Hyalangium gracile: one gene and its partner. The protein of the gene in region 1 interacts with the protein of each later gene in a pairwise test. Links are inferred from orthologs where the notes say so. Each region holds a gene or a part of one and is shown on either strand. Other genes may lie near its edges.

The links.
Region 2: the proteins of odhB (region 1) and lpdA interact in binary tests that used the Escherichia coli proteins (3 or more experiments, as listed by UniProt). The link is inferred for Hyalangium gracile from one-to-one orthologs.

The regions. Positions count from the first base shown.
Region 1 is NZ_JAHXBG010000018.1:101,561-116,803, forward strand. The notes cover bases 7,698-10,697. They hold odhB (2-oxoglutarate dehydrogenase complex dihydrolipoyllysine-residue succinyltransferase), read right to left. Parts: upstream 9,807-10,697; coding sequence 8,589-9,806; downstream 7,698-8,588. Other genes in these bases: KY572_RS31255 (alpha/beta fold hydrolase), read left to right, coding at 7,698-8,152; KY572_RS31260 (cold-shock protein), read right to left, coding at 8,240-8,443; KY572_RS31270 (2-oxoglutarate dehydrogenase E1 component), read right to left, coding at 9,796-10,697. In the rest of the region: KY572_RS31225 (serine/threonine protein kinase), read left to right, coding at 1-305; KY572_RS31230 (hypothetical protein), read right to left, coding at 322-516; KY572_RS31235 (response regulator), read right to left, coding at 592-981; KY572_RS31240 (BamA/TamA family outer membrane protein), read left to right, coding at 1,203-2,906; KY572_RS31245 (serine hydrolase), read right to left, coding at 2,988-4,706; KY572_RS31250 (UPF0489 family protein), read right to left, coding at 5,053-5,823; more of KY572_RS31255, read left to right, coding at 5,939-7,697; more of KY572_RS31270, read right to left, coding at 10,698-12,675; enoyl-ACP reductase FabI, read left to right, coding at 12,945-13,769; KY572_RS31280 (response regulator), read left to right, coding at 13,911-14,294; KY572_RS31285 (response regulator), read left to right, coding at 14,291-15,154; KY572_RS31290 (CheR family methyltransferase), read left to right, coding at 15,151-15,243. UniProt on the Escherichia coli protein: E2 component of the 2-oxoglutarate dehydrogenase (OGDH) complex which catalyzes the second step in the conversion of 2-oxoglutarate to succinyl-CoA and CO(2).
Region 2 is NZ_JAHXBG010000005.1:45,109-60,161, reverse strand. What follows is about bases 4,461-7,270. They hold lpdA (dihydrolipoyl dehydrogenase), read left to right. Parts: upstream 4,461-5,071; coding sequence 5,072-6,469; downstream 6,470-7,270. Other genes in these bases: KY572_RS11320 (sugar ABC transporter substrate-binding protein), read left to right, coding at 6,719-7,270; KY572_RS11330 (hypothetical protein), read right to left, coding at 4,461-4,999. Also shown: KY572_RS11340 (sigma-54-dependent transcriptional regulator), read left to right, coding at 1-1,269; KY572_RS11335 (sensor histidine kinase), read left to right, coding at 1,266-2,615; more of KY572_RS11330, read right to left, coding at 3,818-4,460; more of KY572_RS11320, read left to right, coding at 7,271-7,714; KY572_RS11315 (hybrid sensor histidine kinase/response regulator), read left to right, coding at 7,732-10,899; KY572_RS11310 (DUF72 domain-containing protein), read right to left, coding at 10,862-11,674; lipA (lipoyl synthase), read left to right, coding at 11,838-12,767; KY572_RS11300 (dihydrolipoamide acetyltransferase family protein), read left to right, coding at 12,830-14,113; KY572_RS11295 (ClpX C4-type zinc finger protein), read left to right, coding at 14,161-15,053. UniProt on the Escherichia coli protein: Lipoamide dehydrogenase is a component of the glycine cleavage system as well as of the alpha-ketoacid dehydrogenase complexes.

The DNA of each region.
Region 1 (15,243 bases):
CTCCGCCCAGGCCCGTTCCAGAGGGCCGCAAGCCCTCGAGCATGGGGAGCCCCCGTTCTTCCGAGGACACGGAGCCTCCGAAAGCGGGGCAGGGGACCCTGGACCTTCGAGTCGTGCCTGAGGCCAAGCTGTTCCTGAACGGGTGGCAGATGGGCCCAGCTCCGGAGAAGCCTTTTCCGCTCGATGCAGGTCAGTACGCCGTGAGGCTCGTCAATGACAAGCTGCGCAAGGATGTGACCCGCCACATCACGGTGGCCGTGGGGCAGACCACCCAGCTCGAGGTCAACCTGCTCTTGGAGAAGTAGCGCGCGAGGCGCGGGCTCACGGGTCGAACTTCGGAGTGCTGATGACGACGGAGAACCGGTCCGGCTTCTCGACCTTCTTCGTGCGCGTCCGGCTGTCGGGAGACTCCTTGTGGTACGGCTCGATTCGCACCCGGAGGCCGAACACCCACCGGTTCTTCTCGGGCTCGGTGGCAGGCTGGCCAAAGCTCATCGGGCTCGTGGAGTCGCTCATCGAGACAACCTAACGAGTGGCTCGGAGAAACGGATTGGCCCTGGAGTCGTACGCGGCCCCACGCCTCGGAGCATTTCAGCTGGCCTTCACCTTGTGCTGAAGACCCACCGCGAGCTCGTCTCCCACCGCTCGCAGGAGCGCGTGGATGTCCAGCGGCTTGTGGAGGATGCGTACCCCCGGCGGTGGCACCACCCGCGGGTGGGCGGTGATCATCAACACCCGCGCGTTTCCGAGGCAGCTCCGCTTCGCCGCCTGCTCCACCATCCAGCCCCCGTTCTCGCCCGGCAGCATGTAGTCCGTGATGACCAGGTCGAAGCGTCGGGTCTCGAGCTGCACGAGCCCCTCCTCCGCCGTGCCAACAGCCGTCACGTCATACCCCTCCGGCTCCAGCAGGGTGCTCAGCCCCTCGCGAATGTCCTCATTGTCCTCAACGAGGAGGATGCTCGATCCAGAGCTGTGGCCCACGGTGAATCTCCCAAGATGGCGAAGCGCTCGTACTCTTGTGGTCCGGCGGCGAGACTGAAACCCTGGGTGAGCCTCGGGACGATAGGACTGTTGACCAGCAGTAATTCCCAACCTCCCGCGCTGAACGTCTCCCCTTGCAAATGTCTCCTCGGACGGGGCGCGGCGCGTGCCAAGATGTCCCGGTGCCGCTCGCGTTGCTCACCTTGATGGTCGCGCCGCTGATGGCGACAGCTCCGGAGGTAGGCGCCTCGGCGAGAGGGTACGAGGAGACCCTCGTCGAGTGGGGGCTCGCCCAGCATGGCCGTGAGGTGGAGCCCTCGCCCGAGGGCCAGCGGCTGGAGGCGGTGCTCGTCTCGGCCGAGGACGTGGTGGCCCAGAGCGACCCGTACCCCAACTTCCTCAACATCTTCCACGTGCGCACCCGCGAGGAGGTCATCCGCCGCGAGGTGCTGCTGGAGCCCGGGGCGCCGTACTCGGACGAGCTCGCCCAGGAGACGGCTCGCAACCTGCGCAAGCTGGGCATCTTCTCGGCCGTGCGCGTCGTCCCGGTGAAGGGCACCGCTCCCGGCAGCGTGGCCCTGCTGGTCATCACCAAGGACCTGTGGTCGCTGCGGCTCAACCAGGACTGGGAGCTGGTGGGCTCCTTCCTGCGCTATCTGCGGCTGCAGGGCACCGAGACGAACTTCCTGGGGCTCAACCAGCGGCTGGCGGTGGACTTCCTGCTGCGCCCGGACACCATGAGCATCGGCCAGACGTACATCAACCGGCGCGTGGGCGGCAGCCGCTGGTACCTGGGAGAGACGGCCTCCATCATCATCGGACGGGAGAGCGGCAAGCCAGAGGGCACGCGCGGCTCGGTGGTCTTCCAGCGCCCGCTGTACTCGCTGTCCACGCCGTGGAGCGCCAACACCTCCGTCTCCTGGGACACGTCGACGACGCGCGTGTTCCGAGGCACCGAGGTGTGGCAGCTCCCCTACCCGGACGGCGCGCCCGTGCCCTTCATCTACGAGACGCGCGACGTGTCGGGCGGGGCGAGCTACACGCGCTCGTATGGCGAGTACTACAAGACGAACGTGACGGGTGGGGTGACGGCCTATCACCGGAGCTATGCCGCCCCCCTGGCGGCTCCGCTGGATGACGCGCAGCGCGAGTGGCTGAAGGCCAACCACCTGCCCCGCAGCGAGAATGCCGTCTACACCTCCCTGTCGCTGTCGGCCTTCGAGGCCCGCTACGAGGTGCTGCGCGAGGTGGACTCGTACGCGCTCTCGGAGGACTTCCAGATCGGCCACTCGACGCTGGCCACGGTCCGGTATGCGCCTCCGGCCTTCTCCTCGGCGGCGCACTACGCGGAGCTGGGCCTGGCGGCGCGCTACCGCTGGCTGTGGGGAGATGCGATGACCACGGTGTCGGCGGGAGGCTCCATCCGACGGGCGCTCGGAGAGGGCGCCGCGTGGACGAACCGGCGCTGGGCGGCGGAGGTACACCAGGTGACGCCGAAGGTGCTCGGCGGGCGCTTCATGGTGCGCGGCCTGCTGGACGTGAACACCGATGACCTGTTCGACCGGGTGACTCTGTTGGGCGGGGCCAACGGCCTGCGAGGCGCGCGGCAGGACGCGTACTCCGGCAAGCGGCTGCTGCTGGTCAACGTGGAGTACCGCACCGCGCCGCTCGTCTTCCACACGCTGCACCTGGGGGGCGTGCTCTTCTACGACGCGGGCTCGGCCTTCGACCGGGGGCCGAGCGTGGTGCACTCGGTGGGCGTGGGCATCCGCTTCCTCTTCCCGCAGTTCAACGTGTACCCGTTCCGGTTCGACTTCGGCTACGTGCTCAACGACACGATGCCGCCTGTAGGCCAGCGCTTCACCTTCAGCGGCGGTCAGATCACCGAGTACCGGCCCTCCGTCCTGGACTCGCCTCTGCGGTAGTCGCGCCTCCGCGCGGCCGCGAGCCCCGGCAGGTCATGCCTGCCGGAGCCGTGGCTCCTCGCGACCCCCGCTCGCGCGGGGCTACAGCGCGTAGGGGCCCTTGTTGTAGGCCTCGATCACCGAGCCGATGATGTCGAAGCCGTGGGTGTTGCTCAGCAGCACGGCGGCAACCCCGTTCGGCAGCAGGACGATGCCCGTGTTGCTGCCTCGGCCATCACCGGTGAGCCAGGCGCCATTGTGATGGGAGGCGGCTCCGCCCAAGGTGCCTGCTCCCCACCAGCCCAGCTGCTGGCTGCGCATGAGCTGGGCCGTCGACGCCGAGAGCACGGTGTTGTTCTGGATGCCGATGAGGAACTTCGCCAGATCGTTGGCGGAGGCGTACCAGCCGTAGGCGCCACACTGCGAGGTGTAGTCGGTGGTCCAGAGGTAGCCGGGCGACTGCGCGCCGTACGCGTAGTAGAGCGTCGGGTTGACGGCATCGGGCATGCAGCTCATGGCGGTGATGCCCATGGGCTGGAGGATGTTCGTCCGCACGAACGTCACATAGTCCATGCCGGAGATGGCCTCGATGACGGCGCGCAGCAGGCAGAAGTTGCCGTTCGAGTAGGCCTGTGTGCTGCCCGGAGTGCTCACCAGCGGGGTGGCCAGCAGCTGGGCCATGGAGGCATTGAAGTCATCCCCACAGTAGCCCCACCCGGCCATGCCGCTGCGGTGGGTGAGGAGCTGGCGGAGGGTCACCTGGTTCACACCCGCGGCGGCGCCAGGCCACCGGCTGCTCACGTACGGGTAGAAGGGCGCGTCCAGGGAGATGCCGTTGTTCTGGACGAGGTACATCATCGCCGTGGCGGTGATGGGCTTGGAGACGCTGGCCTGGTGCACCCGGGTCGAGGCCGTCATGGCGACTCCCGGAGCGCTGCTCTCGTAGGGCGCCCGCGCGTAGCCCACGCCGCCCGAGGTCGTCATCTGTCCCGCCTCGACGATGGCGTAGGAGTAACCCATGGCCTTCCCGTCCATGACCTTGTCGAACTCGGACGCCCAGGGCGGCGGTGAGTACGCCTGGAAGTCGGTCAGGCGCAGGTTGTCCTGGCTCGCCGCGCTCCAGGTGGAGACAAAGGCGTTCCAGTCCTGCCCGGCGACGACCTGGTAGGCATCCGAGCCCTCTCGGTAGACGCCGTTGAAGTGCCACTCATTTCCCTCCCAGTACGCCTCCATGTCCACCAGGCGCAGTCCCTGCGCGGCCAGCTCCTGCGTCTTGGTCTGGAAGACCGGCCAGGTGTCTCCCGTCCGGAGGGCATGGCTACCGGTACCGGGGTTCCAGACCGCCGCGTACTGGCGCTGGCCGTTCTCCACGTAGGTCTCCAGATCGACGAGGCGCAGCCCGGTCGAGGGGAGTATCTGCCGGAAGAAGGCCAGCTCGTTCGAGTCCAGGTCTGCCTGGAACAGATAGCCATTCGGGCTGGCGTCCCACACCCCCGCGAACCTTCGCTGGCCACCCTCCACGTAGACTTCCAGATCGATGAGGCGCATTCCCTGGGGGTTCAGGCTCCGCGCTTCGGCCTCGAAAGCCGGCAAGGAGAGCCCCACGCGCAGCGCATGCACCCCACTCCCCGGCAACCACGCCCCGCTGTAGCGCGGGACGCCGTCCGTCACCTCGACGTTGAGATCCACCAGGCGGAGGCCAGCCGCGGCCCACTCTTGATACTGCGCCTCGAAGGTTGCCCACTCGGCACTCACCGACAACGCGTGATCGTCCGTACCCGCGCGGAAGAGGCCCGCGAAGAGTGGGGCAGGGGGTGCCACGAGGCTCTGGCCGAGCTGGCGGGGGGCCTCAACCTCGGGGACGACAGCGAAGAGCGGGTGCGGCCCTTCGTCACTCAGGGCGTGTAATGCCCCGGGCTCGCATCCCGCCAACATCATCAGCAGCACCCAGCCCCAGGGCGAGGTGCTCCGGGGGGCTCGCCGGTTCGGGAACCGTCCATGATGCTCGCCGCTGGATGGCGACTGAGGGGAGATTGCTCCTGCCAACATAGAACCTCCGTGGGTGAGGGCTCTCGCGAGCCGTTGGCGAAGCTCTATCTCTCGGAGGGCTGGAGGTTCTTGTCCTCGCGCGCCAGAAGGACTGTCCTGGGACGCCACGCCTCCGGTTTCACGGGGGCTCGGCGTGGAGCAGCTCGCGGAACAGCACCTCGGCAACCTCGCGGAACAGCTCTCCGGACGCCAGCAGCCCACCACAGTGGTGAGGCTCCCGGGCCAGCGTGAGCGCGACGGCCTTTCCCAGCACCGCGTCCCAGAAGGGGCCAGAGTCCTCCGGCAGCAGGAACTCGCGGATGATGCTCCGCGGCCACGGCAGCACCGTCGTCGGATCCGCGTCGCTCGGCGTCGTGAAGCAGTCCAGGTCCACGTCCAGCAGCACCCGCTCCGCCCGCTCCAGCACCTCGCGCACCGCATCCCCCGGCGCGGGACTCCGGAACGCCTCCGCCGCCCGGTCCACCGTGGGCACCGACACCAGGCGGTGCTCCCGGCCGCGCGTATCCTTATATACGTCCCGCTCGAACGAGCCCCGAGGCCGCGCCCGCGCGATGAGGAGCGCGTCTCCCACCAGCCCGGCCTCCATGGCGGCCAGGATGTGATCGTAGTTGCGCACGTCCAGCGCCCACCGCGCGTGCTCGTCCAGCGCCCTCAGCCCCGCGCTCCGGTCCGGCACGGCCTCCGGCTGTCGCGGAGGCACCACGTCCAGGTGCCGGTCCAGGCTCACCAGCAGTGCGGGAGGACTACCCTCTCCGAGCGCGCACGCCCAGGACGGCAGCGCGAGCCGGTGCGGATCGAAGACATAGGCGTCCTTTGGCCCCCGGCCTCCCGCCAATGACAGGCGGATGACACCCGCCAGCCGCAGGTGGAGTGGCGCTTCCTGCTCCATCTCGGAATAACCTCCCGGGTCCGTGCTTTCCCACCCGATGCGTGAAGCCAGGGAGTGTAGGCTTCGCGCCCCCCAGACGTGAAAGGAGAGGGCCTCCTTCAAGGTCCAGCGTCGCATGCGCAACCTCGCCGCAGCCGTGCTCCTCCTCTCGAGCCTCTCGGCCTTCGCCCAGACAGCTCCCGCCAAGCCCATGTCCGAACGAAAGCCCGACACCTTCCTCCGCCAGTACTCCGAGACCCGCCGCTTCATGAGCGGCCGTCCCGTGAAGCCGCGCTTCACTCCGGATGAGAAGACCCTCTTCTTCCTGCGCGCCCAGCCCACGTCCGCCTCGCAGACGCTCTTCGCCTTCGACGTGGCCACCGGCGCGACGAAGGAGCTGCTGACTCCCGAGTCCATCCTCAAGGGCGCCGAGGAGACGCTCTCCGTGGAGGAGAAGGCCCGCCGCGAGCGCATGCGCGTGAGCACCCGGGGCTTCACCACCTACGACTTGTCCGAGGACGGCGAGCGCATCCTCGTCAGCCTCTCCGGCAAGCTCTACCTCGTCGAGCGCTCCTCCGGAAAGTCGACCGAGCTGAAGACGGGCCCGGGCGTCATCGACCCGCGCTTCTCCCCGGACGGCAAGCAGATCGCCTACGTGCGTGACAACGACGTGTTCCGCATCGACCTGGCCACCAACAAGGAGCAGCGCGTCACCCAGGGCGGCTCGGAGGCGAAGACCCACGGCCTGGCCGAGTTCGTCGCCCAGGAGGAGATGGGCCGCTTCTCCGGCTACTGGTGGAGCCAGGACTCGAAGTTCATCGCCTACACCGAGTCCGACACCACCGCCGTGGAGAAGCTCACCATCGTCGACGTGATGCACCCCGAGAAGGGCGGCAACGACTTCCCCTACCCGCGTCCGGGCAAGCCCAACGCGGTGGTGCGCCTGGGCGTCATCCCCGTCACCGGAGGCAAGACGGTGTGGGTGGACTGGGATGCGAAGGCCTACCCGTACCTGGCCACCGTGGCCTGGCAGAAGGGCGGGCCGCTCACGGTGCTCGTGCAGAACCGCACCCAGACGGAGGAACAGCTCCTCGCGGTGGAGCCGCGCACCGGCAAGACGCGCGTGCTGCTCACGGAGAAGGATGCGGCCTGGATCAACCTGGACCAGGACTTCCCCCGCTGGCTCGAGGATGGCAGCGGCTTCCTCTGGTACACCGAGCGCAATGGCGGCCCCGAGGTGGAGCAGCGCAACGCGGACGGCAGCCTCGCGCGCTCCTGGGTGAAGCCGGGCGCCGGCTTCCGGGGCATGTCGCGCTTCGTGGACGCCACTCGCACGCTCTACTTCTTCGGCGATCCCAACCCCACCGAGAGCTACCTCTGGCGGGTGAAGGATGGCGGCGCCCCCGAGAAGATCGCCACCGGCACTCCCGCTCCCGCCTTCGAGACGCCCGTCACCATCTCCAAGGAGGGCGGGCTGCTCGTCGCCATCTCCCAGACGGACACCACCATGCCGCGCTACTCGGTGCTGCGGGCGGATGGCACCCGCGTGGGGGATCTGCCCTCCATCGCCGCCGAGCCTCCCTTCACCCCCAACACGCAGTACTACGTGGTGGGCAAGGAGGGCTTCCATGCCTCCGTCACCCGGCCCAGGAGCATGAAGCCCGGCGTGAAGCTGCCCGTCATCGTCTATGTCTACGGCGGGCCCACCGCCACCGTGGTGCGCCGTGGCATGGCGGAGAACCTGCTCAACCAGTGGCTGGCTGACCAGGGCTTCCTCATCGTCAAGTTCGACGGGCGCGGCACTCCGCTGCGCAGCGCCTCCTGGGAGCGCGCGGTGAAGTACGACTTCGCCACCATCACCCTGGACGATCAGATCGCCGCCCTCAAGGCCCTGGCGGAGAAGGTCCCCGAGCTGGATCCGTCCCGCGTGGGCATCTACGGCTGGAGCTTCGGCGGCTACATGGCCGCGCTCGCCGCCCTCAAGCGCCCGGACGTCTTCAAGGCCGCGGTGGCCGGCGCTCCCGTGGTGGACTGGCTCGACTACGACACCCACTACACCGAGCGCTACCTGGGGCTCCCCCAGGAGCACCCCGAGGCCTACGAGAAGAGCTCGCTGCTCACCTACGCCAACGACGCCAGCAAGCCCATCGCCTCACTGCTGCTCATCCACGGCACCGCGGATGACAACGTCTACTTCTTCCACACCCTCAAGCTCTCCCACGCGCTCTTCCTGGCCGGCAAGCCGCACGAGCTGCTGCCGCTCAGCGGGCTGACGCACATGGTGCCGGATCCGCTCGTCACCCAGCGCCAGTACGAGCGGGTGCTGAACTACTTCCACAAGCACCTGTAGCCCGCAAAAGAGAGAGGCCCGGTTCCCGCCAAGGGGACCGAGCCTCGCTTTACCCGCCAGTTCCGTGAGGAGTGGCTTGGTCTGCGCTTAGACGGCGCGCACGTTCTGAGCCTGCAGACCCTTGGGGCCACGGGTCACTTCGAACTGCACCTTCTGGCCCTCCTGCAGGGTGCGGAAGCCATCCATGTTGATGGCGGTGTGGTGGCAGAACACGTCCTCGCCACCTCCGTCCTGCGTGATGAAGCCGAAGCCCTTCGCATCGTTGAACCACTTCACGGTACCAGTTGCCATTTTGTTGCTTCCTTCATGACGGGCGGCGCCGGAGCCCCCCGGTTCTTCAGCCCCCCGACTACCGGAAGGCACCCCAGTTGTAGTGGGGGGGCGCACCGCAAGTCCAGATGCCTCTGTGCATTTCGGCGATGACGCGTTCGCGTCATCACACCTCGAGCAGCAATCGCTCGGGGTCCTCAATGCACTCCTTGACACGGACGAGGAACTGGACTGCCTCGCGGCCATCCACCAGGCGGTGGTCGTACGAGAGCGCCACGTACATGATGGGCCGGATGACGATCTGTCCGTCCTTCACCACGGGCCGCTCGACGATGTTGTGCATGCCCAGGATGCCCGACTGCGGCGGGTTGAGGATGGGCGTGGACAGCATGGAGCCGAAGATGCCGCCGTTGGAGATGGTGAAGGTGCCGCCCTGCAGCTCCGCCAGGGTGAGCTTGTCGTTGCGGGCGCGCACGCCGAAGTCGCCGATCTTCTTCTCCAGGTCCGCCAGCGACAGCTTGTCGGCGTCGCGCAGCACCGGCACCACCAGCCCGCGCGAGCCGGACACCGCCACGCCGATGTCGTAGTAGTGCTTGAAGACGACGTCCTCGCCCTCGATCTCCGCGTTGATCTGCGGGAAGGCCTTGAGGGCCTCGATGGAGGCGCGCACGAAGAAGCTCATGAAGCCCAGCTTCACGCCGTGCTTCGCCTGGAACTTCTCGTTGTACTTCTTGCGCAGCGCCATCACCTCGCCCATGTCCACCTCGTTGAAGGTGGTGAGGATGGCGGCGGTGGACTGGGCCTGCACGAGCCGCTCGGCCACGCGCTTGCGCAGCGGCGTCATCCGCACGCGCTCCTCGCGGGCCGCGTTGGGGCGAGGACCGGTGGGCGCCGGCGGAGCCGACGGCGTCGGGGCCGGAGCCTGCGAGCCCCGGTTGAGCTGGCCGAGCACGTCGTCCTTGGTGATGCGGCCTCCCGCGCCAGAGCCCTGGAGCTGGGAGACGTCCACGTTGTGGGCGCCCGCCACGTTCCGGGCGGTGGGCGTGATGCGCGCATCCGCGGCCGGGGCGGCGGCGACGGGGGCCGGAGCCGGCGCGGGAGCGGGAGCGGCGGCGGCGGCGGGCTGAGGCGCGGCGGCGGTGGCGCCGTTGGCGTCGATGAGGCCGAGCACCTCGCCCACGCGGACCTTGTCGCCGTCCTTGAAGGAGATGGAGGCGAGCGTGCCGGCCGCGGGAGCGGGCACGTCGATGGTGACCTTGTCCGTCTCGAGGACGACGAGCGGCTCGTCCGCGGCGACGGTGTCACCCTTCTTCTTGTTCCACTTGCCGACGACGGCTTCGGTGATGGACTCGCCCAGGGGCGGGACTTTCAATTCAACGGCCATTCTTGGTTCCTCGGAGGATGGCTTCCTCGACGATGAGGTGCTGCTCGTAGTCGTGGGTCTTCGTGAATCCGGTCGCCGGGCTGGCGGCCTCCGCCCGCCCGATGTAGCCGATCTTCACGGGCCCGCTGGCGCGGGAAGATGCCACGTCATGCAGGCGGGGGAACATGAAATACCACCCGCCGGCGTTGCGCGGCTCCTCCTGCACCCAGAAGAGCTCGGTCAGCTTCGGCATGCTGGAGACCAGGCTGGCCAGCGCGTCGAAGGGGAACGGGTAGAGCTGCTCCACCCGGACGATGGAGATGTTCCACGCCTTCTGCTCGTCCCGGGCCTTGACGAGATCGTAGTAGACCTTGCCGGAGCACAGCAGCAGCCGCGTCACGCCCGCGGGCTCCGCCTCCTTGCGGTCGAGGATGATCTCCTGGAAGCGGCCCGTGGCCAGCTCGTCCAGCTTGCTGGTCGCCTCCGGGCGGCGCAGCAGGCTCTTGGGCGACATGATGACCAGCGGCTTGCGGTAGGGGCGCACCACCTGGCGGCGCAGCAGGTGGAAGATCTGCGCCGGCGTGGTGGGGTAGCACACCTGCATGTTGTCCTCGGCGCACAGGCCGAGGAAGCGCTCGAGGCGGGCGCTGGAGTGCTCCGGGCCCTGGCCCTCGTAGGCGTGCGGCAGCAGCAGGGTGAGGCCCGACAGCCGGCGCCACTTGCTCTCACCGGCGGCGATGAACTGATCGATGATGATCTGCGCGCCGTTGGCGAAGTCGCCGAACTGGGCCTCCCAGATGGTGAGGCCGTCCGGCACGTCCAGGCTGTAGCCGTACTCGAAGCCCATCACGCCCATCTCGGACAGCGGGCTGTTGTAGACCTGGAAGGTGGCGCGGCCGCTGTGGAACTGCCGCAGCGGCACGAAGCGCTCACCCGTCTTCACGTCGTGCAGCACCGCGTGGCGGTGGCTGAAGGTGCCGCGCTCGCTGTCCTGGCCGGACAGCCGCACCCCGTAGCCCTCGCTCAAGAGCGTGGCGTAGGCCAGCGACTCGCCCTCGGACCAGAGCAGCTCCTCGCTCTCCAGCATGGACTGGCGCTTCTTGAGCACCGTGCGCTCCACCACCGGGTGGACGTTGAAGCCCGCGGGGACCTCGGACAGCTTGCGCAGGGCCTCGTGCAGCCGGCCCTTGTCCACCGCGGTGGGCACCTCCGGCGCGTTCTTCTGCGAGCCGCCCTTGTAGGGCTTCCACAGGCCCTCCAGGGCGCTGGGCTCCTTGAACTGGCGCGCCTGCTTGATGCGGGTGAGCGCGTCGTCGAACTCCTTGAGGCAGGCCTGCTTGATGGCCTCGGACTCGTCGGCGGAGATGGTGCCGCGCTCGGCCAGCAGCTGCGCGTACAGCGTGCGCACCGTGGGCTGCTTGCGGATCAGCTCGTACATGTGCGGCTGGGTGAAGGACGGATCGTCACCCTCGTTGTGGCCGTAGCGCCGGTAGCAGATGAGATCGATGACGACGTCGCTCTTGAACGTCTGCCGGAACTCGGCGGCCAGGCGCGCCACGTGGACGCAGGCCTCGGGGTCATCCCCGTTCACGTGGAAGACGGGCACGTCCAGCATCTGCGCGATGGCGGTGGCGTAGATGGAGGAGCGCGAGTCGCTCGGGTCGGTGGTGAAGCCCACCTGGTTGTTGATGACGACGTGGATGGTGCCGCCCGTCTCGTAGCCCTTGAGCCGCGACAGGTTGAGCGTCTCGGCCACCACGCCCTGGCCCATGAAGGCCGCGTCCCCGTGGATGAGCAGCGGCATCACGCGGGTGCGATCGCTGTCCCCGCTGCGGTCCTGCTTGGCGCGCACGCGGCCCTCCACCACCGGATCCACCGCCTCCAGGTGGCTGGGGTTGAAGGCCAGCGACAGGTGGATGCTGGCCCCGGCGCGCGTGGTGTGATCCGACGAGAAGCCCATGTGGTACTTCACGTCGCCGCGACCGATGTAGGCCTTCGGGTCCGCCGGGCCCTCGAACTCGCTGAAGATCTGATCCGGGCTCTTGTGGAGGATGTTCGTCAGCACGTTGAGGCGGCCGCGGTGGGCCATGCCGATGACGACCTCCTTGAGGTTCATGCCGCCGCCCACCTCGAGGATGGCGTCCAGCATGGGGATGAGGCTCTCACCGCCGTCCAGGCTGAAGCGCTTCACGCCCACGTACTTGGTGTGCAGGAAGTTCTCGAAGCCCTCCGCGTAGGAGAGCCGGGTGAGCAGGTGACGCTGCTCCTCCACCGGGAACTGCATCCGGTTCTCGCTGTGCTCCATGCGCCGCATGAGCCAGCGCCGACGCTCGCTGTCGAGCATCTGCATGAACTCGACGCCGATGGAGCCGCTGTACGTGCGGCGCAGGCGCCCGAGCAGCTCCTCCAGCTTCACCCGGGGCTCGGCGAAGACGCTGCCGCTCTCCACGGTCTGCTGGGACTCCTCGGAGGAGAAGTGCTTCTCGTCCACCATGGGCATGTCCGCCACGTGCTCCAGCGGCGGGCGGGCACGGCCGAGCGGATCCAGCTTCGCGCGCAGGTGGCCGCGCAGCCGGAAGGCGGTGATGGTCTGGTCCACCCGGGCCTGCAGCCGCACGTCCTGGGCGGGCGCCGCCACGGGGGCGGGAGCCGGCGCCTGGGCTACGGCGGCGGCCGGCTTGCCGTTCTTGCCCGGGGTGGCGGGGGCGGCCGGGGCGGGAGCCTCCAGCAGCGTCTTGTTGAAGATGGGGCGCCCGGCGCCATTGTTGCGCTCGAAGATGTCCCGCCAGCTCGGATCCACGCTGGAGGGATCCTGAAGGTAGCGGGCGTACAGCCCTTCGATGAAGTCGATGTTGGCGCCAGAGAGGTACGAGTCCTGAAAATTCGCCATGGCGGGGAGTCTTTTACTGGATGGGGGGCCCGTTGGGGGGTTTTCGCCGCAATTTGTTGGATCTTCCGGGACTTCTAGCGGCGGCGAGGGGGGGGAGCCAGCAGCAAGAATCATGCGCCTCGTGAGCAGAACTTCAGGCGGGGGCTCCAGCCGGGGAGGCGCCGGGCCGCGCCTTTACGCGCTGCGGCGTCCCGTGTTTCACGCCCCACCTGCCGCCAGGAGTGGTAAACCGCCCCGCCTCCCCCTCTTCTTCTCGCGAAAGGCACCTCATGCTGTTGCAGGGCAAGAAGATCCTGATCACCGGAGTGCTCACCCCCCAGTCGCTGGCCTATGGCATCGCCGAGCACGCGCTGGCCCAGGGGGCAGAGATCATCCTCACCGGCTTCGGCCGGGCGCGCTCCCTCACCGAGCGGAGCGCCAAGCGCCTCAAGCCCGGCACCGAGGTGCTGGAGCTGGACGTCACGAAGTCGGAGCACTTCACCGCCCTCGCCGAGTCGCTGCGCCAGAAGTGGGGGCGGGTGGACGGCGTGCTGCACTCGGTGGCGTTCGCGCCCGAGGACGCCCTGGGTGGCAACTTCCTCAACACTCCCTGGGAGAGCGTGCAGACGGCCTTCCGCATCTCCACGTATTCCCTGAAGGAGCTGTCCGCGGCGGTGGCCCCGCTGATGACCAATGGCGGGTCCATCGTTACCCTGGACTTCGACAACCGGGTGGCCTGGCCCATCTACGACTGGATGGGGGTGTGCAAGGCGGCGCTCGAGGCCACGGTCCGCTACCTGGCCAGGGACCTGGGCCCCAAGGGCATCCGGGTGAATTCACTGGCCGCCGGGCCCCTGGCCACCATCGCGGCCAAGGGAATTCCGGGCTTCAAGGCTCTGGAGCAGGGGTGGGGGAAGCAGGCCCCACTGGGTTGGAGCTCCAAGAACAGCCATGACAGCGTGGCGCGGACGGCGTGCGCCCTGCTGTCGGACTGGATGCCCTCGACGACGGGGGAGCAGGTCCACGTGGACGGGGGGTACCACGCGATCGGCGCACCGCCGGTCGACACGAGTGCCGAGCAGGCAGCAGGAGACGTTCCGCCGGCTGCCGAGTAGTCGGGGAAGGCGTGAGCCTGTCCAGCAACCGCTCGACCGCGGAAGAACGGACCGGCCCCGCTTTCTCCAGAGGAATCATACACGCTAAAGTCTCATCGTTTTCGGCGGGGACTGAGGGTCCCCGCGTGAGGAGCCGTGGGTGTGAGCGACAACATCCTGGTGGTGGATGACAGCCCGACTGTCCGCAACATCATCAAGATCTACTTGATGAATCTCCGGCTCAGCATTCTCGAGGCCGAGGATGCGACGCGGGCCTTGCAGCTGTTGAGGCTGGTGCCGGTGAGTGTGGTGATCGCGGACATCAACATGCCGGGAATGGACGGCATCACCTTCGTCAAGGAGATCCGAGCCAGCAAGGAAGCCCAGCTGCGAGGCATCCCCGTCATCCTTCTCACGGCCGAGAAGGGGGGGGACCTGCGGCAGCGGGGAGCGGAGGCGGGAGCCAACGCCTTCATCCAGAAACCCGTCTCCCATGCTGACCTGACCGAGACCGTTCGGCAGTTCCTGCCTCTCGCCGCCCCGTGAGCCTTCCTTCCCTCCTCCTCGTCGACGACAGCGACGCCATCCTTGCGCTCGAGAAGGCGATCCTCTCGGGGCATTACTCGCTGCACACGGCGAGCAATGGCCGCGAGGCGCTCGAGAAGGTGGGAAAGCTGCAGCCAGCGGCGGTGCTGCTGGACCTGTCGATGCCGGAGATGGACGGGGACGAGGTGCTCCAGCGGATGAAGAGGGATCCGGCGCTGGCCGAGATCCCCGTCATCATCATCTCCTCGGAGAAGTCCCGCGCCGAGGCGTGCCTGGGGATGGGGGCCGAGGCCTTCCTGGCCAAGCCCTTCCGCGCCGAGGACCTGCTGTCCAAGGTGGCCACCACGCTGGAGAACGCCCGGAGGCGGGCGCGCGCGGGGTCCATGCTGGTGCTGCGCATGAGCGCCGGGGACCAGGAGTTCGCCCTGCCGCTGGAGTCGGTGCGCGAGGTGCTGCTGCAGCCGGCGCTGCGGCCGCTGCCTGGCGGGCCGGCCTACCTGTCCGAGTACGTGGAGCTGCGCGGCGCGGCCATCTGCGTGCTGGACGTGGCGCGCAGGCTGGGCCAGGAGCACCGCGTCTCGCTGCGCGAGCGGATGCTGGTCATCATCCACGTGGAGGACATGCCGCTGGCGCTCTGCGTGGACCGGGTGCAGGACCCGGAGGAGTTCTCCGCGTCGGAGATCGACCGGAACGTGGGCGGTGCCGAGCACGGGCTCCTCCAGGAGGGGCTGGTCGGCATGGTGCGCGTTTTCGGTGGGCGGGCTCTGCCCCTGCTCGATCCGAAGGTGTTCGTTTCTCGGGGCCTTCTGAGGGAGCTGCCTGAGATGCTGAGGCAGGGGGGGGTGAGGCTGGGCGCATGACGGGGGGAGTCGATCCGCTGCTGTACGCCCGCGCGCGGCAGCTCATCATCGAGCGCACGGGCTTCCGCGATGACGCCATCGCTCCAGAG
Region 2 (15,053 bases), on another replicon or contig:
CCGGCGGGCGTGCTCGCCATGCTGGAGGCCGAGGACGTGGACGTGCTGCTGATGGACCTCAACTACGCGCGCGACACCACCTCCGGGCGCGAGGGGCTGGATCTGCTCGCCCGCGTGCGCCAGCTGGACGCGACGCTGCCGGTGCTGGTGATGACGGCGTGGGGCAGCGTGGAGGGCGCGGTGGAGGCGATGCGCGCGGGCGCTCGGGACTACGTGCAGAAGCCGTGGGACAACACGCGGCTGCTGACGTTGCTGCGCACGCAGCTGGAGCTGCGTCGGGCGCTGAAACGCTCCCGGAGGCTGGAGGAGGAGAACACCCACCTGCGCAAGGGAGGCGAGCGGCCCGCCTTCCTGGCCGAGTCCCGCCCGATGCAGGCGGTGCGGCGGTTGGTGGAGCGGGTGGCACCCTCGGGAGCCAACGTCCTCATCACCGGAGAGCACGGCACGGGCAAGGAGGTGGTGGCGCGCTGGCTCCACGCGGCCTCGGGGCGCCCGGACAGCCCCTTCGTGGCGGTGAACTCGGGCGGGCTCTCCGAGGGTGTCTTCGAGAGCGAGCTGTTCGGCCACGTGAAGGGCGCCTTCACGGACGCGAAGACGGACCGCATCGGCTGCTTCGAGCTGGCCGATGGCGGCATCCTCTTCCTGGACGAGATCGGCAACATGCCGCTCACCCAGCAGGCCAAGCTGCTGCGCGTGCTGCAGACGGGCGAGCTGCACCCGGTGGGCTCCTCGAAGGTGCGGCGGGTGTCGGTGCGGGTCGTCTCGGCGACGAACGTGGATCTGGCCAGGGCGGTGGCCGAGGGCCGCTTCCGCGAGGATCTGCTGTACCGGCTCAACACGGTGGAGGTGCAGCTGCCGCCGCTGAGGGATCGGCGCGAGGACATTCCTCCGCTGGCCGCGCACTTCCTGTCCGAGCAGGGCCGGCGCTATGGCCGCGCGGGGATGCGCCTGTCCCAGGGGGCGCTGGAGGCGCTGATGGCCTACTCGTGGCCCGGCAACGTGCGCGAGCTGGAGCACACCGTGGAGCGCGCGCTGCTCATGGCCAGCGGGGACGAGGTGACGCCGGAGGATCTGCTGCTGCGGCGCACCAGCCGCGAGGGCTCGTCGCGCCTGGAGGAGATGACGCTGGAGGAGGTGGAGCGCTACCTCATCGAGCGCGCGCTCACCCGGAACGACGGCAACGTCAGTGACGCGGCGAAGGCGCTCGGGCTCTCGCGCAGCGCTCTGTACCGGCGGATGCAGTACTACGGCATCAAGGGAGCGCGGTGAGCCGCCCCCGGAGATCGCTCCCGCACGATCTCCGCATCTTCCTGCTGGCGCTGCTGGCGGGACTGCCGGGCTCCATTGCCACGCTGGTGCTCCTGTGGACGGGAGACGTGAGCGCGAAGGTGCAGTGGACGTTCTCCGTGGTGGTGGTGGCGGTGCACCTGGGCGCGGCGCTCGCCGTGCGTGAGCGGGTGTCCCGGCCGCTGCAGACGGTGGCCAACCTGCTGGCCGCGCTGCGCGAGGGGGACTACTCGGTGCGCGGGCGAGGCGCGCGCGGGGACGATCCACTCGGCGAGGTGATGCTGGAGGTCAACGCGCTGGGCGACACGCTGCGGGAGCAGCGGCTGGGCGCGCTGGAGGCGGGCGCGCTGCTCACGCAGGTGATGGAGGAGATCGAGGTCACGGTGCTGACCTTCGACGCGGAGGGGACGCTGAAGCTGGTCAACCGCGCCGGGGAGCGGCTGCTGGGGCTGCCTCGCGCGCACCTGGTGAACAAGAGCGCGGGGACGCTGGGGCTGACCGAGCTGTTGGAGGGGCCGGTGCCGCGCCGGCTCACTCGGACGTTCGCGGTGGAGGGCGGGCCGTACGAGCTGCGGCGGGGCACGTTCCGGCAGGGCGGGTTGCCGCACCAGCTCGTGGTGCTGGCGGACCTGCGGCTGGCGCTGCGCGAGGAGGAGCGCGAGGCGTGGCGGCGGATGGTTCGGGTGCTGAGCCACGAGATCAACAACTCGCTGACGCCCATCCAGTCCATCGCGGGTGCGCTGCGGGACGCGCTGGTGCAGGGAGGGCGGCCAGCGGACTGGGACGAGGACGCGAAGTCGGGGCTGGGGATCATCGAGCGGCGCAGCGAGTCGCTGGCCCGGTTCCTGTCGGCGTACGCGAAGCTGGCGAAATTGCCTCCGCCGAGGCTGGGGCCGCTGGAGCTGGAGTCCTGGGTGCGACGGGTGGTGGCGCTGGAGACGCGGCTGCCGGTGGAGGTGCGTCCCGGCCCGGCGCTCACGGTGAGCGCGGATGGGGATCAGCTGGAGCAGTTGCTCATCAACCTGGTGCGCAACGCGGTGGACGCGGCCCGGGAGAGCAAGGGCCGTGTCTGGGTGTCCTGGACGAGGGCCTCGGCCGACGCGGTGGAGCTGTGGGTGGAGGACGAGGGCCCGGGGTTGGCGGACACGGCCAACCTCTTCGTGCCCTTCTTCACGACGAAGCCGCAGGGCAGCGGCATCGGCCTGGTGCTCAGTCGGCAGATCGCCGAGGCCCACGGGGGCACGCTGCGCCTCGAGAACCGGACGGAGGGGGCGGGGTGCCGCGCGCGGCTGAGGCTCCCGCTGCAGCTGTCCGGGCTCACGCGCTGACGCGGCTACCAATCCGGTCGGCACGCGAAGGGCAGGTCCGGCCAGGGCTGTCGACACCGGAAGCCCTCGGCGCAGATGTCGGCTCCCTGGGGATCGCAGCGCGGCAGGCATTGATAGTCGTCGCAGAAGCTCTCCGCGGAGCAAGGGGGCAGGTTCTTGCCGCAGCGCTCGACACACTCGAACCACGCTTTCCCGGGTTGCGCCGGGTTGCCGAACACGCTGCAGCGCTGTCCTTCTGGACAAGGCGACTGCTGGCAGTTGGTGCCATAGACGTGCGCGCACATGGACGAGCCCTCATCGAACCGGATGCATTGCTGGCCTGCTGGGCATCCTCGCTGCTCGCAGGTGGGCAGACAGGCGGGCTGGGGTGTGGTGTCGGCGCAGAAGAAGCCCTCGGGACACTCCCCCTGCGCACCTGGATGGCAAGTGCGGGCGCACCAGCCATTCATCCCAGCGCACAGAAGCCCAGCTGCGCAGGCGCTCTCCTGATCCTCCGGGGCGGGGAAGCAATTCTCTCCTTCCTGACGCGCACCCACGGGGATGCAGAGGCGCACGAGTGGCCCCTCCCTCTTCGTGGCGAGCTCGCGGCAGGCCTGGCCCTCAGGGCACTGCGCATCCGTGGCACATTGGCTGTCGGTGCAGAACGCGTGCCTGTAACGGGACTGATACAAGCAGCCCAGCGGTGGTTCGCACTCAGCACTCGACAGGCAGGGCCGCTTGTACGTCAGCAACCGAGCGCGCTGCTCGCCGTCGAGCACCGGGCTGATGCGTACTCTGGTGGGAGTCTCTGACCCGGTCTCTGGACGAAGGATCATCCCCAGCAAAAGCAGGAGCGGCAGGATGAGCAGGACGCCCACGCAGACAGGCAGGAGTGGACGCCAGTTCATGTACCGCCGCACTTCTGACACTCGAAGGGATCCCTATTGGGGCCTTCGCATACCTCCGCTCTCCTCGCCTCCGAACAGCGCGTGAGGTTCAGCAGGTTCTCCTGCGAATCGTTGTGGACGGCCTTGGACACGCGGCCGTCCTTGCCGAATTCAGAGGGGCAGCCAGTCATCGCCAGGACTGAAAGGAGCACGATTCCGGCTTGAAGCCCCCGCATGAGGCCCTCCCGTGAAGGACGTACAAACCTACCAGCGCGACTCCAGCAGCGTCCACGTCACGGCGCGTGGCGAGGATCGACGCATGGCTCCAGCGGCCTCCTACCGCGTCCCGCTCGCCTCCAACTCGTAGAACGCGATCCTCGGAAGCGCGGGGAACACGCTGATCGCCTCCACGTCCAGCAGCGGCACCGGGAGCGTGCACGTCTCCCACTGGCCGGTTCCCTTGAACTGGCACACGGTGGGGTTCACGAAGAACGTGTCGCGCTCCTGATCCTCCATGCCCACCCCCGGTGGCAGCCGGACGATGGCGCGCAGGCTCCCCGCTCCCTTCGCCCGGACGCGCAGCGAAGTGAGCTGCTTCAGCGGTGGCTCGAACTGGCCCCGCAGCGCGCCGTCCGCCTCCCACCGGGGCGTCCGCCCGTTGCCCAGGTCCACCCCGGACCTCTCCTTCCCATCGAACGCGTGGCTGCCGGCCTCCGCCCCCGTTATCTGCGCGGGAGTCATGGGCGTGGGCGAGCCAGCCGGGGCCGTCGCCAGTCCGGTCAGCTCGCCGGCCTGCGCCCCCTGGTGCACCACGGCGGCGCTCACCACGGCCGCGGGCAGGTGTCCCGCCCCCGCGCACCTCGGAGCCAGCGCGCTCAGCAGCGGCCGAAGCGGCTCCTGGAACTTCCCTCCCGTCGTCGCCGCCGGCACCAGGGCCAGACGCACCAGGGCCGCGCACGCCGCCGGGGTGCCAGGGCCCGCGTTCTCCAGGTACCAGAGCGCCTCGGCCGTGTCCCGGGTGTGGCCCGTGGACCCCTCCATCAGCACCCGGGCGACGCCGCCCGCGCAGGCATTCGTCTCGGCGGGGCACCGCTGGCACAGCGCCTTCAGCAGCCCTCGGGCCGGCGTGTCGCCCGCCGCCATCGGAGCCCGGACGGCCAGGGCGGCGCCCAGCTCGCAGGCCCGCACGGGGGGCTCCAGGCAGGCCTCCAGCTTCCGCTGGGCCTCTGCCAGGGCGGCGGCATCCTCCGGGTTGCGCACCACCGCGTCCAACGTCCGGTCGAGCGTGACGCAGGCGGGCGAAGCCGAGGAGGAGGGGCCCCCGCCGGGGGCGGGCGCTTTGGGAGCCCCCTTGGGAGGGCCCGAGGGAGGTACCACGTCCACCTGCATTCCCGGCCCGGGGGAGGGGGGCTCCCCAGCCTCCTTGGGCTGCTTGGAATGGGTGGCCCAGTACAGGCGCGCGAAGACGATCAACGCCAGGACCATCAGCAGAAGCGTTCGGAGCGGAAAGCGGCGCAATGCAAACTCCTTGATTCCCACCGTGTGCGGGGGTTATCAGCCCCCCGCGCGTTCTACTCAACGGAGGCGAGTGTGGCTGAGACGTTCGACGTGGTGATCATCGGTTCTGGCCCTGGCGGCTACGTGGGAGCCATCCGGGCGGCCCAGCTCGGCCTGAAGACGGCCCTCATCGAGAAGGACAAGCGGCTGGGCGGCACCTGCCTCCACCGTGGGTGCATCCCCACCAAGTCCCTGCTGTGGACGGCGGCCCTGTACCACCACATCCACGAGGCGGCCGACTTCGGCATCGACGTGACCAACCCCACCATCAACTGGGCCAACGCCCAGAAGCACAAGGAGAAGGTGGTCACCAAGGGTGCCAACGGCATCGACTTCCTCATGAAGAAGAACAAGATCACGGTCGTCAAGGGCCATGGTCGCATCGCCGGCAAGGGCAAGGTGGAGGTCACCGCCGAGGATGGCTCCAAGCAGACCCTGGAGACCAAGAACATCATCATCGCCACCGGCTCGGTGCCCAAGTCGCTTCCCAACGTCCAGGTGGACCACAAGCGGGTGCTGAACAGTGACTCCATCCTCCTGGTCGACCGCATCCCCAAGAGCCTGATCGTCATCGGCGCGGGCGCGGTGGGCTGCGAGTTCGCCTCCGTCTTCAACCACGTGGGCAGCCAGGTCGCCATCGTCGAGTACATGCCCAACCTGCTGCCCATCGAGGACATCGACGCCTCCAAGGAGCTGGAGCGGCACTTCAAGCGCCGCAAGATCGATCTGCACACCGGCGCCAAGGTGGAGAAGGTGGAGCACACCGCCACCGGCGTGAAGGTGACCATGTCCGTGGGCAGCGAGACCAAGACGATCGAGGCCGAGCTGCTCCTGTCCGCCGTGGGCCGCGCCCCCGTCACCGAGGACATCGGCCTGAAGCACACCAGCATCCAGACGGACCGTGGCTTCATCAAGGTGGACTCGATGATGCGCACCTCCGAGCCCAACGTGTACGCCATTGGCGACGTGATCCCCACGGCCATGCTGGCGCACGTGGCCAGCGCCGAGTGCGTGCTCGCCGTGGAGCACATCGCCGGGAAGAACCCCCAGCCCATCAACTACGATCACGTCCCGTCCGCCACGTACTGCTACCCCGAGGTGGCCTCGGTGGGCCTCACCGAGAAGAAGGCCAAGGAGCGCGGCTACGACGTGAAGGCGGCCGTCTTCCCCTTCAGCGCCGTCACCAAGGCCTCCATCTCCAACGAGGGCATCGGGATGATCAAGGTCGTCTCCGACAAGAAGTACGACGAGGTGCTGGGCGTGCACCTGGTGGGCCCGCACGCCACCGAGCTCCTCGCCGAGGCCTGCGTCGCCCTGCGCCTGGAGATCACCACCGAGGAGCTCGCGCACACCATGCACGCGCACCCCACGCTCTCCGAGATCATGAAGGAAGGCGCCGAGGCGACGCTGGGTCACCCGATCCACATCTGATGCAAAATCCAACGGCGCGCCTCCCCGATGTGGAATGCCACGGGGTTGCCCGCGCTGTGAGTGGGGGCGCCCGCACGGACGGTCGCAGCCACTCTCGAGCCTGGAAGCCCTGGGAACCTCTCAGGCTTCCAGGCTTTTTCATTGGGGGCTCGGGCGCCTCCGAGCCAGGGCTCCCCGGAGCTGGGGGTTGCGTGTACGATCCTTGCAACCGAACGCTGAGTCCTTCTGCGCTGGTCGGGAGACACCCCCATGCACGTCGTGCGATTCGCTTCGGTCCTCGTGATGCTCCTGCTGCTGGGAGCCTGCAGTGAAGGTGGCAAGGTCTCCGTGGCGGGCGTCACCGAGCCCGCGAAGGCCGCCGCGGGAAGTCGCTCCGACACGACCCCGGAGCGCAAGAAGATCGCCCTGGTGATGAAGACGCTCACCAACCCCTTCTTCATCGACATGGAGAAGGGGGCGCGGCGCGCGGAGAAGGAGCTGGGCATCGAGCTGCTCGTGAAGACGGCCTCCCAGGAGACCTCGATCGAGCAGCAGATCCAGATCGTCGAGGAGCTGATCCGCATGAAGGTAGATGCCATCGCGATCGCCCCGGGGGACTCGGTGCGCCTGGTGCCCGTGCTGAAGAGCGCGCAGGAGGCCGGCATCCGCATCGTCAACATCGACAACCGGCTGGAGCCGGAGACCATGAAGAAGCTGGGGCTGGCCCACGTCCCCTTCATCAGCGTGGACAACGAGAAGGCGGCCTACGAGTCGGCGCGCATCATCGCCCAGGGCGTCCAGAAGCCCACCCAGGCCGCCATCCTCGAGGGCATCCGCAGCGCCGACAACGCGCGCCAGCGCAAGGCCGGTGCCGAGCGCGCCTTCAAGGAGAACCCGCTCATCAAGGTGGTGGCCACGGAGACGGCCAACTGGAAGATCGACGAGGGCTACGAGGTGACGCGCCACCTCTTCTCCGTCCATCCGGACATCGGCCTGCTGTTCTGCGCCAACGACATGATGGCGCTGGGCGCGCTCAAGTACATCAAGGAGTCCGGCCGCCAGGGCGTGAAGGTGGCCGCCTATGACGCGCTGGAGGACGCGCGAGAGGCCGTGAAGTCCGGGCGGATGGCGGTCACCGTCGATCAGCAGGCCGCCGAGCAGGGCTACCAGGGAATCCTCCTGGCGCGCCGCGCGATCGATGGCGAGCCCTTGCCCGAGCTCGTCCTCGTCGAGACGCGTCTGGTGATGGCAGAGAAGCTGCGGTAGTCCCAGACAGGTGGCCCTTGGCGCTCCGATCCTCCATCACGATCAAGCTGATTGGCTACCTGCTGGCGGTGAGCGTGGCGCCGCTGCTGGTCTTCGGCGTCACCTCCTACGAGATGGCGCGCTCCGCCATCGTCAGCCTCGCCAGCGACTACAACGCCCGGCTGCTGAGCAACCAGCGCGACTACCTGATCCTCCAGTCCGAGCAGGTGGAGAGCCTGGCCACCAACATCGCCGGCGTGGAGGAGATCGGCAACGCGCTGGCCGGCGCGGACGCGCCCTCCGAGGATGATGGGGGCTACTCCTCGCTCGTCACCCAGGCGCGCGTCGGCTACATCCTGAGCGGCTACGGCAGCCTCAAGGGGCTGGTGTCCATCGATCTGTTCACGCCTCGGGGGCGGCACTTCCACGTGGGCGACGTGCTGGACACCTCCCAGGTCGACTCGGAGCTGCGCAAGCGGCTCTACCAGGACACGCTCGACTCGCGGCAGCTCATCGTCTGGCACGGCGTGGAGGACAACATCAACGCGGCGTCCTCCCACCGCAAGGTGCTCGTCGTCACGCGGCTGCTGCGGCGCGTGAACCCCAGCAGCCCGGACCTGCAGACGGTGGGCATCATCGTCATCAACTACTCGGTGGACTACCTGTACGAGCACTTCAGGAACCTGGACCTGGGCGCCGGGGGCTACCTGATGGTCATCGACAGCCACGGGCGCCTGCTCTTCCACCCGGACAAGGCGCTCATCGGCCAGCCGGTGATGCCCGAGTTCCGCTCCCTGCTGGAGGGAGACCAGGGCACGGTGGCCCTGACGCTGGCCGGTCAGGACGTGCTGCTCAACCAGCTGCGCCTGGACCCGCTGGGCTGGCACGTGGTCAGCATCCTGCCCCAGGCCAGCCTGACGGCGCCCATGTCGCGGATCGGCAGCGCGGGCCTGGCGCTGCTGCTGGCCTGCTTCGGCGCCATCGGCGCGGTGGCCGTCTTCTACTCGCGCAAGGTGGTGGCGCCCATCCGCGCCATCTCGGAGGGCTTCCGCCACATCCAGCAGGATCGGCTGGAGCAGGTGCAGCCCCTGCCACCGCCGGAGTCCCAGGACGAGATCGGCAAGATGGTGGGCTGGTTCAACGCCTCGCTGGAGAACCTGCACGCCCGCCGCCGCTCGGAGGAGGAGCTGCGCCAGGCCAAGGAGTCCGCCGAGCAGGCCAACCGCTCCAAGGGCGAGTTCCTGGCCAACATGAGCCACGAGATCCGCACGCCGATGAATGCCATCCTCGGCATGACGCAACTCGCGCTCGACGCCCAGTCCCTGGACGAGAGCCAGGAGTACATCGTCAAGGCCAGCCGCTCGGCGCAGAGCCTGCTCGGGATCATCAACGACATCCTGGACTTCTCGAAGATCGAGGCCGGCAAGCTCGAGATCGAGCGCGTGCCGGTGTCCCTGCACGAGCTCATCTCGGGGCTGGCGGACGTGTTCGCCAGCACCGCCCGGGACAAGGGGCTCGAGCTGCTGTTCGATGTGGCGCCGGAGCTCTCGGGCGGCCTGGCGGGAGATCCGCTGCGGCTGCGGCAGATCCTCCAGAACCTGATCGGCAACGCGCTCAAGTTCACCCCCGCGGGAGAGGTAGTCGTCCGCGCGGAGAAGGTGTCCGAGCAGGAAGGCCGCGTGCTCTGCCGGTTCTCCGTGCGGGACACGGGCATCGGCATCGCGCGGGAGCACCTGCCGCGCCTCTTCCAGTCCTTCTTCCAGACGGACAGCTCGGTGACGCGCCAGTACGGCGGCACCGGGCTGGGCCTGGCCATCAGCAAGCGGCTGGTGGAGCTGATGGGCGGGCGCATGGGCGTGGAGAGCGAGCCCGGCAAGGGCAGCTGCTTCTGGTTCGAGCTCTCCCTGGCCCGGCTCGCCACCCCCCAGGACGGCCGGAGCGCACAGGAGCCGGTGGCGCCGCGCGATCTGCGGGTGCTGGTCGTGGACGACAACGCGAGCTCCCGCGAGATCCTGGGCTCCATGTGCGCCTCGTTCGGCTTCACGGTGCGCACCGTGGAGGGAGGCCAGTCCGCCCTGGAGGAGGTGACGCGGGGCGTGAACGGTCAGCCCTATGATCTGGTGCTGCTCGACTACCACATGCCCGGGATCGACGGCATCGAGACCAGCCGGCGGCTCCACCAGCGCCAGGACCTGGTGCGCGTGCCCACCGTCATCATGGCGTCCATGGACGAGCGCCCCGTCATCGCCGAGAAGGCCCACGCCGCCGGCGTCCAGGCGTACGTGAACAAGCCGGTGACGGCGTCGACGCTGCTGGACTCCATCCTGCAGGCCCTGGGGCGTTCCTCCACTCGGACGACGCTGGAGTCTCGCCGCCGCGAGCGGCGCGCCCAGCCCGTGCTGAGCCACCTGCGCGGCGGGCGGATCCTCCTGGTGGAGGACAATCGCCTGAACCAGGAGGTGGCGCTGCACTTCTTGCGGCGCGCCGGCCTGGAGGTGGACATCGCCTGCCATGGTGGCGAGGCCATCGAGCGCCTGGAGCACGGCCGCTACGACGCCGTCCTGATGGACTGCCAGATGCCCATGATGGATGGCTACGAGGCCACCCGCCGCATCCGGCGCAACCCCCGCTTCGCCCGGCTGCCCATCATCGCCATGACGGCCAACGCCCTGGAGGGCGACCGCGAGCGCAGCCTGGAGGCGGGCATGGACGATCACCTGAGCAAGCCGATCGACGCCCATCGCCTCTACCAGACCCTGGGCAGGTGGCTCGCGCAGCGCACCGGGGGCGAGGGGAAGGCGCCCGAGTCACCCGGGAGCGCCGCCGTGTCCGAGGCGGCGGCTCAGCCGGGCTCCCGTCACGTGAACATGGCCGACGCGCTGATGAACCTGGACGGGGACACGGAGCTGTACCGGCAGGTGGCGAGGATCTTCCTCGGCGACGCTCCCGCCTGTCTGGAGCAGTTCCGCACCGCCCGCGACGAGGGAGACGCGGAGGGGGCGGTGCGCGCGGCGCACTCCCTGAAGGGGCTGGCGGCCACCGTCGGCGCCGAGCTGCTCCGGGACCATGCGCGGCAGCTCGAGGTCGCCCTGGAGGAGCGCGACACGTCGGTCGTCCCGGCGAGGGTCTCCACCGTCGAGCGGGAGCTGACCCAGGTGCTCGCCACGCTCAGGGGCTTCCTGGAGCAGCAGCCGGAAGCGAGGTGAGGGGAGCCTCCTCTACAGGAGGCGCGTGCGGAGGCAGGTGCACGGGCTCGCCGAGCAGATCCGCGAGCTCGAACGCGTCCAGCAGCGCGTGTCCCTGGAGATCATTGTTGAAGTAGACCCACGCGGTGTAGCCCGCGCGCCGCCAGCCATCGAGATCCCTCGCCACGGTGTGCAGCGCCTTGCGGCCGTAGAGCCCCGAGTACTTCGACGTGGTGCCGTGGAAGCGCAGGTAGCGCCAGCCTCCCGTGACGAAGGAGGGAGGCTCGGGGCACAGGTCATGCTCGCACACGGCGGCGCCCCACTCGTCGAGCACCTCCAGCACCTCCGGGTGGTACCAGGCGGCGTCGCGGAACTCGAAGGCGTGCTGGAGGTCGTGCGGCAGGTGGCAGAGGAAGTGGTTCAGCCGCTCCGGATCCGGGTTCTTCATGTGCGGCGGGAGCTGCCAGAGCACGGGCCCCAGCTTGGGCCCCAGCCGGTGGATGACCTCGAAGAAGCGCTCCAGCCCCAGCCCCACGTCCGTCAGCCGCTTCATGTGCGTGAGGAAGCGGCTGCCCTTGCAGGCGAACTTGAAGCCCGGCGGCACCTGATCGCGCCAGCAGTCCACGGCCTCCGCGGTGGGCAGCCGGTAGAACGTGGCGTTCAGCTCCACCGTGGAGAAGACGCGGGCGTAGTAGGGGAGCCAGCGGCTGGCTGGCAGCTTGGGGGGATAGAAGATCCCCTTCCAGTGCTTGTACACGTACCCGCTGGTGCCCAGGTGGATGCGCCCCGTCTCCATGCGAACAACCTGGGCATCGCCCGAGGGTGCCGCAGTGCTGGCCGGGCCGTCCGGCGTTAAGCAAACCGGGACGTTCCAGAAGCCTTTGTCACAGCTGACGCTCCGCGTTAGAGGCTTCCTGCTTGACCCTGCTTTTGACCCCACCTTAGAAGGCCCGCGACCCATGGCGACTCCCGATCGGTTCCCTCTTCCCCAGGTCTCCGAGAGCACTCGAAAGCCCGAGTGGTTGAAGGTGCGCCTGCCCCACGGAGAGGGCTACGAGCGGGTGAAGTCCATCGTCCGCCGCACGAAGCTGTCCACGGTGTGCGAGGAGGCGCGCTGCCCCAACATCGCCGAGTGCTGGGGCGGGGGCACCGCCACGGTGATGTTGATGGGCGAGGTCTGCACCCGCGCCTGCCGCTTCTGCCACGTGAAGGTGGGCGCGCCGCCGCCGCTGGATCCGATGGAGCCCATCCACCTGGCCCAGGCCGTCAAGGAGATGGACCTGGAGTACATCGTCGTCACGTCCGTGAACCGCGATGACCGGCCGGACGGCGGCGCCAGCCACTTCGCCTCCGCCATCCGGGAGCTGCGCCGCGAGTCGCCCAAGACGATCGTCGAGGTGCTCATCCCCGACTTCAAGGGCGTGGAGAAGGACCTGACCACGGTGGCCGAGGCCCGCCCGCACGTGGTGGCCCACAACGTGGAGACCGTGGAGCGCCTCACGCCCACCGTGCGCGACCGCCGCGCCACCTACCGCCAGTCCCTGCGCGTGCTCGAGTACCTCAAGAAGCGCCCCGAGGGGCTCTACACCAAGAGCTCCGTGATGGTGGGCCTGGGCGAGACGGACGCCGAGCTGGAGCAGACCTTCAAGGATCTGCGCGAGGCGGGCGTGGACGTGCTCACGCTGGGCCAGTACCTGCAGCCCTCGCAGTACCACCTGCGGGTGGAGCGCTTCGTCACTCCGGCGCAGTTCGAGTCGTACAAGAAGCTCGCCGAGTCCTACGGCTTCCTCTACGTGGCCAGCGGCCCGCTGGTGCGCTCCAGCTACCGCGCCGCCGAGTTCTTCATGAAGGGCCTGATGGAGCGCGAGCGCCTGGAGCGCATCGGCTAGCCCTTCCCGGCAGTCCCACCTCGAGTCCCGTTTCCCCCCAAGAAGGACGGAACCCTCACCCCATGGCTCTCTTCGAATTCAAGCTCCCCGACCTCGGCGAAGGCGTGATGGAGGGCGAGCTCGTCAAGTGGCACGTGAAGGAAGGCGACTCGATCAAGGAAGACGACGTGATCGCCGAGGTGATGACCGACAAGGCCACCGTCACCGTGCCCAGCCCCAAGGCCGGCCGCGTCCTCAAGACGCACGGCAAGGAGGGCGAGATGGCCAAGGTCCACCAGCTCCTCGTCACCCTCGACGTGGAGGGCGCCGCTCCCGCCCAGGCCGAGGGCCATGGCGCGCACGGCGGCCCCGCTGCTCCCGCCGCCACCCCGGAGAAGTCCGAGCCCCTGGCCGCGAAGAATGGGAACGGCGCCGTCCCCGCGACCAAGGTGCTGGCCACGCCGCTCACCCGCCGCATGGCCCGCGAGCACGGGCTGAACCTGGCGGAGATCTCCGGCTCCGGTCCGCAGGGCCGGGTGACGAAGGCGGATGTCGTCGCCGCCCTGGAGGGCAAGTCCTCGGGCAACGTCGTCTCCGAGGCTCCGGCCCAGGCGCGTCCCTCCGCGCCTCCTCCGGCGCCCCCGGTGGCCGCCGGCCGCGCCGACGAGCGCATCCCGATGCGCGGCCTGCGCAAGAAGATCGCGGAGAAGATGGTGCGGTCGAAGTTCACCATGCCGCACTTCGCCTTCGTCGAGGAGGTGGATGGCACGGACCTGGTGGCCCTGCGTAAGCGCCTCAACCAGCAGCTCCAGGCCACGGGCGACGAGACGAAGCTCACCTACCTTCCGTTCATCGTGAAGGCGGTGATCGCCGCGCTGAAGAAGTACCCCCACCTCAACGCCAACTTCGACGAGGGGGCGCAGGAGCTGGTCGTCCGCGGCGAGTACAACATCGGCATCGCGGCGCAGACGCCGGACGGGCTCACCGTGGCGGTGGTGCGCAACGCGGACCGGCTGACGCTGAGGGAGCTGGCCCAGGAGATCGCTCGCCTGGGGGTCGCGGCCCGCGAGCGCAAGCTGAAGATGGACGAGCTGACCGGCGGCACGTTCACCATCACCTCGCTGGGCCAGAGCGGCGGCCTGTTCGCCACGCCCATCATCAACCACCCCGAGGTGGGCATCCTCGGCGTCCACCGGCTGCGCAAGCGCCCGGTGGTCAAGGACGACGAGATCGTCGTGCGTGAGATGATGAACCTCTCGCTGTCGTGCGATCACCGGGTGATCGACGGCTCGGTGGCCGCCGAGTTCGTCTACGAGGTCATCAAGTATCTCGAGAACCCGGACATGCTGTTCCTCGCCATGTCCTAGGTCGGTTGGACGAAGCGCCGGGCCTGGGGCCGGGTTACGCTGCTTCCATGGCCAATCCTCGTGACCACATCCGCGCCGCCCAGGCGGCGGAGCTGAGGGGCGACAAGGCAGGCGCCATCTCCGAGCTGCGCAAGGCGGCCGAGCTCCTCCGGCGCTCGGGCAACATGCCGCGTGCGCTCCACCTGCTGCGGCATGCCCGGAAGCTGGACCCGAGCCGGAGCGATGTCGCCGAGGAACTCGGGCGGCTGGAGCAGCTGTCGGACAGCCCCATCGCCGGGGCTCTCCAGACGGAGGGTGACGGGTCCGAAGCAGGGGTGCGGCAGCTGAGGTCGGCCCCCGAAGAGCTGGCCGAGCGTCAGCGGCTCATCGAGGAGGCGCTGCGGAACGCGGGGGCCTCCGAGGTGGAGGCTGAGGTCCAGGACGAGGTGCGGCGCTGGAACGTCGAGGAGCCTCGCGCCGGAGCCGCCAAGGCCCCGGAGCTCCAGGACGCGAGCCGCCGGGCGCTCGAGTGGGCGCGCCAGCACGCCCAGGAGGATGACATGGCTCCGCGAAAGTGGTCGGTCGACGAGTCTGACGCGCGGGACGAGCTCGAGCTGCGCCCGGTCGAGGAGTCGGAGCGACCGGAGGAGGAGGAGGCCGTGGGGCTCCCCCGGGGCCACGCCACCGACGTGACGCTGCAGGTGAGGCCGCTCGTCGTGGGAGACGTCAGAGCCCTGGTGGCGGATGTGGAGATCGACGCCTATGAGCCCGCCTCCGAGCCACGGGAGGCTCCCGCGGCAGAGGAGTACCAGGAGGACGCTCCGGCGGAGGAGTCGCGCGCGGAGGAGCCTGGCCTGATCGATCGAGGACCGACCCGGGCCGATCCGGCGATCGATGCCTGGTGCTCCTTCTGCTGTCGTCCGAGCGCCGAGGTGGGCGAGCTGGTCGCGGGCCCCACCGG